3 regions of the Lacicoccus kunmingensis DSM 17847 genome follow, and region 2 is predicted to be linked to each of the others. Evidence: riboswitches for the same ligand, from Rfam matches in the RefSeq annotation. Region 2 holds a riboswitch; each other region holds the start of a gene.
The links. A riboswitch is a leader RNA that binds a small molecule or an ion and turns the genes downstream of it on or off. The one in region 2 is predicted to bind S-adenosylmethionine.
Positions count from the first base shown of each region.

Region 1: another riboswitch for S-adenosylmethionine. It lies ahead of BO48_RS07655 (methionine ABC transporter ATP-binding protein); the one in region 2 lies ahead of BO48_RS14385 (LLM class flavin-dependent oxidoreductase).
Region 3: another riboswitch for S-adenosylmethionine. It lies ahead of BO48_RS01065 (methionine ABC transporter ATP-binding protein); the one in region 2 lies ahead of BO48_RS14385 (LLM class flavin-dependent oxidoreductase).

Region 1 is NZ_JCANUC010000006.1:12,797-16,813, reverse strand. It holds gene BO48_RS07675 (sulfurtransferase) at 1-15, opposite strand, end outside; gene BO48_RS07670 (DUF4870 domain-containing protein) at 158-502, opposite strand; gene BO48_RS07665 (MetQ/NlpA family ABC transporter substrate-binding protein) at 652-1,548, opposite strand; gene BO48_RS07660 (methionine ABC transporter permease) at 1,596-2,291, opposite strand; gene BO48_RS07655 (methionine ABC transporter ATP-binding protein) at 2,288-3,307, opposite strand; SAM riboswitch class I at 3,385-3,485, opposite strand; gene BO48_RS07650 (thioredoxin family protein) at 3,537-3,839, opposite strand; gene BO48_RS07645 (toprim domain-containing protein) at 3,790-4,017, opposite strand, start outside.
Region 2 is NZ_JCANUC010000021.1:186-4,202, reverse strand. It holds gene BO48_RS14385 (LLM class flavin-dependent oxidoreductase) at 1-1,181, opposite strand, end outside; SAM riboswitch class I at 1,284-1,392, opposite strand; gene tsaD (tRNA (adenosine(37)-N6)-threonylcarbamoyltransferase complex transferase subunit TsaD) at 1,528-2,550, opposite strand; gene rimI (ribosomal protein S18-alanine N-acetyltransferase) at 2,543-3,001, opposite strand; gene tsaB (tRNA (adenosine(37)-N6)-threonylcarbamoyltransferase complex dimerization subunit type 1 TsaB) at 2,980-3,627, opposite strand; gene tsaE (tRNA (adenosine(37)-N6)-threonylcarbamoyltransferase complex ATPase subunit type 1 TsaE) at 3,608-4,017, opposite strand, start outside.
Region 3 is NZ_JCANUC010000001.1:213,889-217,905, forward strand. It holds gene BO48_RS01050 (aldo/keto reductase) at 1-294, shown strand, start outside; gene BO48_RS01055 (CarD family transcriptional regulator) at 483-977, shown strand; gene BO48_RS01060 (YfiT family bacillithiol transferase) at 1,386-1,895, shown strand; SAM riboswitch class I at 2,013-2,118, shown strand; gene BO48_RS01065 (methionine ABC transporter ATP-binding protein) at 2,184-3,197, shown strand; gene BO48_RS01070 (methionine ABC transporter permease) at 3,190-3,849, shown strand; gene BO48_RS01075 (MetQ/NlpA family ABC transporter substrate-binding protein) at 3,850-4,017, shown strand, end outside.

The sequences.
Region 1 (4,017 bases), on a different contig from region 2:
GTTTTTATCTGACAATTAAAGCATCCTCTCAAATCATATTTAACTACTATGATTTGAATATAACACATAACAGGACGTTGTTGAAAAGATATGGTTTTTTATTTAAAAAATAAAAACCGGACGCTCTTTAAGCATCCGGCTTCCGTTCAATCAGTATTTACTTGATGATATCCAGTGTGAACGGCGGTCTGTAAGATTCACCATTCATAGTTTTAATGATACCAATGACGATGAATACAATCATCGCAACCTGAACAATCGGTCCAAGGACGAAACCGATCAATACTACAGTCGTCAGCCATGCGATAAATGCGTAAATCGTATAGCTGATGCCAAAGTTTGCAACATGTCTTAAAGCCTCTGCCGTTTCGGGGTCATCATCTTTTTTCAATGCCCATATCAGCAGCGGACCGACAATCATAGTAAATATCGCTAAAATATACGAAACAAGGACGAGTGACGAATCATAGCCTGCTTTAGAATTCTGCGTGTTCTGTGTCATTAATTACCCTCCCCTTTTCCTATTTATATTCTTAGTGTAATCATACCATTTATATAGCGTGTTCACAATTTAATTTTAACATACACACTTCGTGTAAAAAAATTAAAGACCACTGTAAATCATCAGATTCACAGTGGTCTTTATTCATACTATTCTGCAGGGATGACTGCACCTTCATAGTTATCTTCGATAAACTGTTTGATTTCATCACCCTGAAGCACTTCCATCAGTTTCTGGATGTCTTCTCTTTCCTCATCGCCTGAACGTACAGCAACAAGGTTGGCATATGGAGAATCACCGTCTTCGATTGCGATTGAGTCATCAACCGGGCTCAGTCCGCCGTCAAGTGCGAAGTTAGAGTTGATGATGACGACAGGCGCTTCGTTATTATTGTACATTTCAACCAATAATTCCGGTGCTGTCTGGTTGTTGAAATCGAAGTCGTGCGGGTTTTCAGTAATATCATCGAATGTCGCATTTTCAATATCAATGCCCTCTTCGATTTCCACTAAGCCTGCATCAACAAAGAATGACAGGAAGCGGCCTTCTTCAGCAGGGTTATTCGATACAAGAATTGTAGAGCCGTCCGGAACGTCTTCCAGAGCGTCATAATCCTGGGAATAAACAGCCATCGGCTCGATATGTACGTTGCCTGCTGATACCAGATCATAACCGTGTGATTCGACTTCACCATCTAAGTAAGGTGTATGCTGGAAGAAGTTTGCATCCACTTCTTCATCTGCAAGGAGACGGTTTGGAGTGGTATAGTCATTGACGATATTCACGTCGAGCTCAATGCCGTCTTCTTCAAGAATCGTTGCCGCTTCTTCTAAAATTTCAGCGTGCGGTGCCGGTGATGCAGCAACTGATAATGTACCGCCTTCTTCTGATGCTTCTTCAGATGAATCCTGCCCAGTTTCAGCAGACTCTTCAGTTTCCTCACCTGTATCCGCACTTTCTTCAGCCCCTTCTTCTTCACCGCTGCCACATGCGACAAGAACGACTGCAAAAACTGATAAAGCTAAAAACAGTAAAAACTTCTTCATATACATCCAATCCTCTCTAACAATATTTTATTTATAATGTATGATCATTATCTCTTATCGACAGCTTTCGCAAGGAAGTCCCCTGCAAACTGAATGATAAAGACAATAATCAGTATTACTATTGTTGCTACGAGTGTGACGTCACTCTGATTCCGTGTAAATCCGACCATATAGGCAAGGTTGCCGAGACCGCCTGCGCCGATGACGCCTGCAATCGCCGTCGAACCGACGAGCATGATGGCTGTCACCGTAATACCTGAAATCAGAGCAGGCATCGATTCCGGAATCAACACTTTCCGGATGATCGTCCATGTGTTTGCCCCCATCGATTCGGCCGCTTCAATGACGCCTTTGTCTATTTCTTTAAGGCCGATTTCAACGAGACGTGCATAGAACGGTGATGCGCCGATAATAAGGGCAGGCAGTGCACCCTGAACGCCCATGATGGTGCCCATGATCGCTTTTGTGAACGGAATCAGCAATATGATTAAAATGATGAACGGTATCGCCCTGAACAGATTGACGAGAAAGGCAGTAACGCCGTAGACCGGCTGACTCCCCGTGTTGTCGCTCTTATCGGACAGGAAAAGTATGATGCCTAGAACAAGTCCGATAATCAATGTAAAGAACGTTGCGATTGCTGTCATATAAATGGTGTCGACTGTTGCTTCCCATACAACGTCCCATTTGACGTTTTCGAAACTGAACATATCACTGAAGGCCTGGAAAAATTCATTCATTATTTCTCCACCTCCACTGTAATATCGTCATTGGCAAGCGCATAGATCACTTTTTGCAGTGTCTCACTGTCAATTTCCATCGCCACATAAAGGTGGCCGTACGATTCATTGTTCGTCTGTTTGATGTTCCCTGACAGTATGTTCATATTAAGATCGAACTGCTTGATTACTTTGGAGACGACCGGCGTTTTGGATTTGGTACCGACGAATCCGATTTTAAGTATTTTGGAGTCCGGGAACAGTTCCCTCACTTCATCCAGGGCGAGCGCTGTTTCCTCATCATTGATATCATCTTTGACGAATCTTTTCGTTACGCTGTGCGACGGATTCTGGAACAGCTGGAGCACTTTCCCCGTTTCAACCACTTTACCGCTCTGCATGACTGCTGCACGGTCGCATATTTTTCTGATGACATGCATTTCGTGTGTAATGAGGACAATCGTCAAGTTCATTTCATCTCTTATTTCCTGCAACAGCTCGAGCACTTCATCCGTCGTTTCAGGGTCGAGTGCGCTGGTTGCCTCATCACAAAGCAACACCGTCGGTTCATTGGAGAGTGCCCGTGCGATGCCGACACGCTGCTTCTGGCCGCCTGACAATTCACTCGGATAATTTTTCTCACGCCCTTTAAGACCGACAAGGTCAATCAGTTCCTGCGTCCGCTTTTTGCGTTCTTTTTTCGCAACGCCCGCAATCTCAAGCGGAAAGCTGATATTCTCTTCGACAGTCCTTGACCACAGCAGATTGAAATGTTGAAAAATCATCGATACTTTCTGTCTTTTTTGCCGCAGATCCTTTTTGGACAGTTGATTGATCGTATCCTCACCGATGGTGATATCACCTGACGTCGGCTCTTCCAAACCGTTCAGAAGACGGATCAACGTTGATTTTCCGGCACCTGAATAACCGATGACACCGAATATCTCGCCGCTTTCGATATGCAGGCTGACATCATCGACTGCCGTAATATCCGCTGACTTCGTACTATAGTTTTTATTTACATTTAAAATATCTATCATTGATCATCTTCCAAACTATTATAAATTAAAAACCTACTCACTTAGTATGAAATGAGTAGGCTTCTTTTATATCCAGCCTCTCATCTTTGAATCGATTGATTCAGTGACTTGGCACCTTGTCATTAAGACGGTTGCCGTGGCATCAACGGGCACTTCCCTACACCACTCTTGATAAGAGTATTTATTCGATTGTGAATTATATTATCATCAGTCCGGACTTTCGTCAATACTAACGTCCCAGTATGTTCACCAGGTTAGTGACTGATTCAAAACGGAATACAGTTTCTTTCAGTTCACCGTTTTCAAATATCAACAGCGCCGGCGCGGACGTTATTTTATAATCATTGATGAAATCCACGTGAAAATTCAAATTTATCGACGTATATTCAAAATCTATAATTTCCTGTGATAAGTTAAGCATACGTTCCGCTATTTTGCAGTTTGCGCATATCGGCGCATATCCGTATAATATAAATCTTTCTTCAGTATGAATAAGATTGTATATATCCTGTGTCTCTAACTGCTCTTTCATCATAAAACTTACCTTTCATAATCAAGCTCGTGTCGACATAAAAACCATGACGCATCAGAAGGTTTGCGAGGTAATCTCTCGGGCATCTGCCGACTTCTCCAAATTTAGGGTCTATATATATGTGGGTACTTTCACTGAGATGTTTTTTGAACCACTTCCGGATGTTGCGGCCTTCCTT
Region 2 (4,017 bases):
AAGCCGTCGGCATCGCCGATGTTCGCCATTGCTTCCAGTTCATCTGCAATCTGTTCAGGTGTACCGATCACCTTGCTTGCCCCGATACCGAGGCCGTGATGGAGCACTGCTTCTCTCACTGTCCATTTTCTGGTCGTACTTGCCGAGTATTTTTTGAGGAAACCGTGCGATGCTTCCGTATCTGCATCTTCCACATATTGATCGGGTTCATATTGGGAGAAATCTACACCCGTGTGCCCTGAAAGCATTGCTGCTGTCCCTTCATAACTGACATATGATAAAAGTTCTTCATACTTTTCCTGGGCTTCTTCTTCCGTACGTCCGACAATCGGTACGATTCCAGGAAAAATTTTTATATCTTCTGCATTTCTGCCGTTTTCCACTGCACGGCTCCTTATATCTGATGTAAATGCCTTCAATTCATCCAGGTCACTCGCCAGTGTCGTAAACAGCGCTTCAGCGTGTTTCGCAGCGAAAGCTTTGCCTTTCTCGGAAGCACCTGCCTGGAACAATACAGGGGTACGTTGTGGTGATGGCTCCACCAGATGTACACCCGGAACATTGAAGAATTCACCTTCATGTCTTATTGGATGGACTTTATCAGGATTCGAATAAACACCAGTCTCTTTATTCGCTTCTACTGCGTCTTCTTCCCAGCTGTGCTCCCATAATTTATAGACGACATCCATATACTCATCTGCACGGTCATATCTTGTATCATGTTTGATCTGACCTTCCATTCCTAAATTGACTGCCTCACTGTTCAAATACGATGTAACAATATTCCATGCCACACGTCCTTTGGTCAGATGGTCCAACGTAGAAAATTCACGGGCCAGTTTGTAAGGTTCTGTGTAAGTCGCAGAGTAAGTCGGTGCAAAACCGATATGCTTGGTAACAGCAGCCATTGCTGAAATTTGAAGCAATGGATTATGCAATGGCACCTGCACAGCATTTTTAATTGCAGCATCAGGGCTGTTTCCGTAAACATCATATACTCCGAGTACATCCGCTAAAAAGACAGCATCAAATTTTCCTTTTTCCAATAGCCTGGCAAGATCAGTCCAGTAATCGAGATCAGCATGACGACTGCCCTGGTCTTCCGGATGGCGCCATAATCCTGGTGAATGCGGTGCTACAGTATTTTGAGTGAAACCGTTCAGACGAATTTGTTTTTTCATAATTAATCTCTCCCTTTAGCATTAATCCACTTAATTCTTACTTAGACAGTAGGAATAGAAAAAGCCTCTTCCTGAGGAAGAGGCTTTTATGATAAACGCTCCTCCTCATCTTTCAAGCACATTGCTTGTTGGAATGGGCACCATCCACTCTTAAAAAGTGAGGTTGCCGCAGGATCATGGGACCAATTTCCTCCCCTGCTCTAGATAAGGACTTTATTCTGTTTTAAGTTAAATATCATACTATCAGGGTATGAATACGATGTCAAACATAATTTTTAGAAAAGTGGATTATTTCTGAAGAATGAGATTAAAAAAACCAGTCTACAGTGTAGACTGGGATAATATATTATTTGGCATACTCTTCTATATCGATAAAATTCCGTCCGTTCAGATCAAGCCCTGTAAAATGCTCTTTTAAATATAACTGATAAGCGGCAGCACCGATCATTGCAGCATTATCAGTACAGAACTTCAGTTCAGGGATGTGCAGATTGATACCCTGCATTCTGGTCAGCTGTTCAAATCTTGCTCTGAGTCCGCTGTTTGCAGCAACGCCCCCTGCGATGATCAATTCTTTTACTTTGTACTCTTCAACAGCTTGCATGGTTTTATTTGTCAATACATCCACCACACTGTGCTGGAATGAAGCTGGAACGTCTTTCTCGTTCACTTCCAGGCCTTTCTGCTTATGGTTGTGGAGAGAATTGATTACTGCAGATTTTAATCCGCTGAAACTGAAGTCATAACTGCCTGCTTCCAGGTATGCTCTTGGGAAGTTAAATGTATCCTGGCCTTCTTTGCTCAGTCGGTCTATATGTGGCCCCCCCGGATAAGGCAGACCGATGACCCGTGCCACCTTGTCGTAAGCTTCTCCGACAGCATCATCACGTGTTTCACCGATTACTTCAAAGCTCAGGTGATCTCTCATGTAGATCAGCTCTGTATGGCCGCCTGAAACAATCAGAGCCATCAGAGGGAATGTCAACTCTTCCTCCAGCTGATTCGCATAAATATGGCCCGCGATGTGATGCACTGGAATCAGCGGGAGGTCATGTGCGAAACTGAAAGCTTTTGCAGCATTGATACCGACTAAAAGTGCCCCGATTAATCCAGGTCCTTCCGTTACAGCGACAGCGTCCAGTTCTTCAGGTGTTAAGCCCGCCTGATCCAAAGCCTCTTCTATGACCGTTGTAATGGACTCAACATGGTGTCTGGAAGCCACTTCAGGCACAACACCGCCAAACCTTTTATGGCTGTCAATCTGGCTGACCACAATATTCGACAGCAGTTCATGTCCATTTCTCACGACACTGCATGCTGTCTCGTCACAACTCGTTTCTATACTTAATATTGTAATGTCTTTATTCATCCAACTTCACCCACATCACATGTGCATCCTCTCCGGGTCCATAATAATCTTTACGTATTCCTCCATAGGAAAACCCTTCTTTTTCATACAGACTTTTCGCTGCCTCGTTATCGATATTGACCTCAAGAGACAAAGTCTTGGTCGACTCTGCAGAATAATCCTTAACATACTTGAGTAAAGCATGCCCCAGGCCGAGGCCCCGCTGATCATCCCTTATTGCAATTGTTGTAATCTGACTCTGATCTAAAATCAGCCAAAGACCGCAGTAGCCGATGATTTCGGAGTCTTTTTCCATTACGAAATAATGGGCAAACCTGTTTACACCAAGCTCTCTTAAAAAAGCCTCCTTAGTCCACGATGTCTTTGTAAAAGAAGCTGTTTCTATCAGATGTACCGTATCAATATCTTCAATTGTCATTTCTCTTATATTTACTGATTCTTGTCCATCCAATTTCTTTCAGCCTCCGATACTCTTAAGTATTCAGGTACTAAACCATGAACATCTTCCTGTTTAAGCGCGCCGGTAAAACGCTCGACATTGGAAATTCTCGGTGTCAAATGAGAGAAATCATCCACATTTTTAAATTGCTCGCTCGTATTCCCATAAAAGTGGACGTCTTCATCTTTCATTATTTCTTTGATTTCATCGAATGACATGTGTCGAGGTACCTGAATCTCTTCAAAGTCATCTCCGTTAAATTTATAGGCTGCCGTAAAGACGTTACCCCTTCTTGCATCAAATATCGGCGCTACAATGCCTTGCTGATCGGATGAAGCTGCAAGAACAAATAGGGAGGACACAGAATACAACTCAGTTTTTAGACTGAATGCAAGCGTCTTTGCTACAGTTACACCAATTCTCACACCTGTATACGAACCAGGTCCGCGTGCAACGATAATACGGTCAATCTCACTTTTTTTCATCCCTGCATAATCAAACAGATTGCTGATATACACCATCAGCGTTTCTGAATGGGCTCTTTTCACGTTGGCATTAATCTCTGCTATGTGAATACCATCATCATTAATAGCCAGTGATATTACTTTGTTCGATGTATCAATCAAAAGAGATTTCATCCAATGCCTCCATAATTTCATCATTTAAATTCATATTTTCTATTTCAAACAGACGCCCGTTACCATCATGGGTAATTGTTATATTAATGACTTTCTCCGGTAAATATTCCTCAATGAAATCAGGCCACTCCACAATGACAATGCCATTACCGAAATATTCTTCAAATCCAAGATCTTCATCGCTGAATTCCAGACGGTAACAATCCATATGATGTACATTGAGTGATTTAACTTGATAACTTTTAATGATGTTGAAAGTCGGGGATGTCATACGTCGCCTGACACCGAGATATTCTCCAAGTGACTGAGTAAACGTCGTTTTACCGGCACCCAGGTCCCCTCGAAGTAATAGAACATCATTGTCTTTAATGTTATCAGCAAATGCTCCTG
Region 3 (4,017 bases), on a different contig from region 2:
GCTGAAGGCAAGCACGGCATACTTGAAAATGAAATGCTGAAAGGCATTGCTGAAAAGTACGGGAAAACTGTAGCACAGGTCATTTTAAGATGGCATCTTGATCGGGAAGTGATTATTATTCCTAAATCTGTGCGCAAAGCACGCATGAAGGAAAATCTGGATGTGCATGACTTTTCACTCGATGAGTCGGATATGGAAAAAATCTCCTCTTTAGAGGGGAAAAATAATCGTATTGTAGATCATAATAAACTGGATATTGTCACGGGTATGAACAAATCAAAAACGCCTGAATAATACACTGCAGGAAATCCATTTTGAGAAATCAATTTGGATTTTTTGTGTTATATGATAATTATTTTTAATTTGAAATATAAGTGATTAAAAGTTATTGACATCATAATATTGGGAATGTTATGATAAAAGTTTTATTAATTTAACGTTGTGTGCTATACTTATAGTTAAGAGAATATGGAGGCGATGCTTTGTATCAAGTAGGAGATAACATATTTTATCCGATGCATGGTGCTGGTCAAATAACCGCGATCGAGGAAAAAGAAGTTGCAGGCGAAATTTTGCAGTATTATATTATCAATATGATTAATGATAATATGAAAGTGATGATTCCGAAAAATAAGATTTCCAAGACGAATATCCGTCCTGTGACAGATTTGGACACTGTGAAAGAAATTGCCAGAATGATCGATAAAGTGGAAGCTGATAAAGACTTAACGTGGAAAAAAAGAAACAAGCTTAACAATGATATGATAAAATCGGGCAGTTTAAAGGCATGTGCTGAAGTAATATATGGATTATCCAATATGCAAAGAGAACAGAAGCTTAATTCCAGTGAAAGAACCCAGCTTAAACAGGCGCAGGCTTTTTTAATGAGTGAATTGAAGCTGGTCGAAGGTATGAATAATGATAGAAAAGAGCGTTTTTTATCCAGATTAACAGAAGATAAAAAAGAAGTTTCTTAAAAATATAAAGAATTTTATTATTTTCAAATGAGAGAGAAGGCCTTCAAGTAGGGCTTTAAGCCACATTTTCATTTGGTAAACAATATTACAATCAGGTTACAAATAAAGAAAATAGGTTTAAACCCTTGAAATGAGAATTAGATTAAAATATAATGAAGATAACATAACAAGGACGTCAACGAAGTATTTCGTTATATATTATTTGATTTCATCGACGTCTTCCGATAGAGTGACACTGCTTGTCCTCTAGATATCATATATTATATTATTTATCTGTGAATGAGACTGGAGATCCAGTCTCATTTTTTATGCCTAATATTAACTGTATAATCCTATATATTTCAGCTTTATCGGTACTTATAGTATATTGGAATAGACAGAATATATTATGGAAAGGAAGTATTTAAGATGGATGTTAAATTTCCTATCGGAAAGTTGGATGTACCTGAAATGGTAACACTTGAAAATATTCGTGAGTGGAATGCGCAGACTGAGACATATACGAAAAGACTGCGTGAGACGGTCGACCACTTAAGTGAAGATGAGTTGAACAAAACTTACCGTGAGGGTGCCTGGAATGTACGACAGCTTGTGCATCACATTGCGGATTCTCAAATGAACATGTTCCAGCGTCTGAAGCTTGCATTGACTGATGATGCGCCGACAGTACCGGGATTTGTGCAGGATGAATGGGCCGTACAGCCGGATACTGAGCTGCCGGTGGAGAGCTCCATTAAAATGCTTGAAGGTATCAATGAGAGAATTGTCGCACTGGGTAACTCTCTCACTGAAGATCAGCTTGAACGCTATTTCATCCATGAAGATAACGGTAAAGTAACAGTGGCAACAAAGGTTGCGAAGCTTGCATGGCATGAGGAGCATCATTTAGAACATATTAAAATCGCCTTATCGAAGTAGGCTGTTGATATGATAGATGGCATGAAGCTTTTGGAAATGATTGTTTTGTGTCATGTGTTACAAATCTGCCTTGCAAATTATACTGATTTACTATATTATTAATCTCAACTAAATATCCAATTATTCAGAGCAGACGGAGGGACTTGGCCCGGTGATGTCTCAGCAGCGGACTCGATTTGAGTACTGTGCTAATTCCAACAAGCGGATGCTTGAACGATAATCAGTTTAGTCATCTGTCCAGTGCAGATGGCTTTTTTTATTATAGGAAGAGGTAAAGGGAGGATTCATATGAGTATAGTCTTTAAAGATGTTTCAAAAACCTACTTACATAAAGGTAAGGAAGTCAATGCTTTAAGACCGACAAGCCTGACGATCAACGAAGGAGAAATATTCGGTCTGATCGGTTTCAGCGGGGCGGGAAAAAGTACGCTGCTCAGGCTGATTAATCTGCTTGAGGCGCCGACAACGGGTACGATTCATGTCGGTGATGATGAAGTGACGGCTTTAAATCAGAAAGATTTACGTGTGAAGCGTCAGAAAATCGGCATGATCTTCCAGCAGTTCAATTTGATTGAATCAAAGACGGTTGCGGATAATATCGCATTTGTTTTAAGAGCTGCGAAGTATCCGAAATCTAAAATTGACGGACGGATTGACGAGCTTTTAGAGCTGGTGGGTCTGTCGGATAAAAAGACGGTCTTCCCTAAAAACTTAAGCGGTGGCCAAAAGCAGCGTGTCGGTATTGCACGGGCACTTGCAAATAATCCTGATGTGCTCCTTAGCGATGAGGCGACGAGTGCGCTGGACCCGGAAACGACAAAGACGATATTGAATCTGCTGAAGCGGATTAATAAAGAGCTCGGTATTACGATTGTCGTCATCACCCATGAGATGGAGGTCATCAAGGAACTTGCAGAGCGTGTCGGTGTCATGTCGAACGGTGAAGTCATTGAAATGGACGATGTCTATAAAATTTTCAGTGAACCGACGCATGAAGTGACAAAAGGCTTTGTTCAGGATATTTACGATTTCCAGATTCCTCCCCATATCGTGCAGTCGGAAGATAATAAGATCATCACGATCAAGTTCCTTCAGGAAAGTGCGGAAGAGAGCTATTTGAATAAACTTTACAGGGAGTTTGATCTGTCCATCAGCATATTAAACGGCAGAATCGAGTATATCAACGGCATTCCGCTCGGTATTCTGATGCTTCAGGTGACAGGTGAGCCTTCTGAAATTGAACGGTTGACCCGTAATATCACTGAAACTCCAGGCATAGAAAGGGCTGAGATATATGAGTAGTTTAACGAACCTTGGACCATTACTTTATAAAGCATTTCTGGAAACGACTTTGATGGTTTCGATATCCATATTTTTCGCGGTATTGATCGGACTGCCGCTCGGTGTCTTATTATTTGTTACTCAGCACCACTTACTTTTTAAAGTGAAACCGTTGAATCAGGTGCTCGGCGCCCTTGTGAACGTCATCCGTTCATTCCCGTTCATCATTTTGATCGTTGCAATCATGCCGTTTGCCACCTGGCTGGTCAATGCTTCGCACGGCCCGGTCTTTGCGAGTGTTGCATTGTCGATCGCCGCAGTGCCTTTATTTGCAAGGCTGGTTGAATCGAGTTTCAACAGCATTCACAGCGGTGTCATTGAAGCGAGTATCGCAGGCGGCGCACCTTTATACATGATTGTCACGGATGTGCTGGTCCCTGAAGCTAAAAAAGGATTGATTCAGGCGATTACTCTGACAATCATTACGATTATCGCATTCAGTGCGACTGCCGGTGTTGTCGGCGGTGGCGGTATCGGTGACCTTGCGATCCGTTATGGTTATTACCGTTATGATACTTTGACAATGGCCGTGACGGTCATCCTGCTGATCATCATCGTTCAGCTTGTACAATTAATCGGTGACTTTTTAAGCCGTCGTGAGGAGGGGAAATAGATGCGTGGAATTATTTTATTTTTACTTGGCACTTTAGGAGTCATCATCGTTTCGAGTGTGCTTTTATATGAAGATGAAGGTGAAGTGATCACCATTGGTGCATCTACCGGCCCCTTCAGTGATATGGTCAACTTTGCTTTGAAGCCGCCGCTTGAAGAGATGGGATAT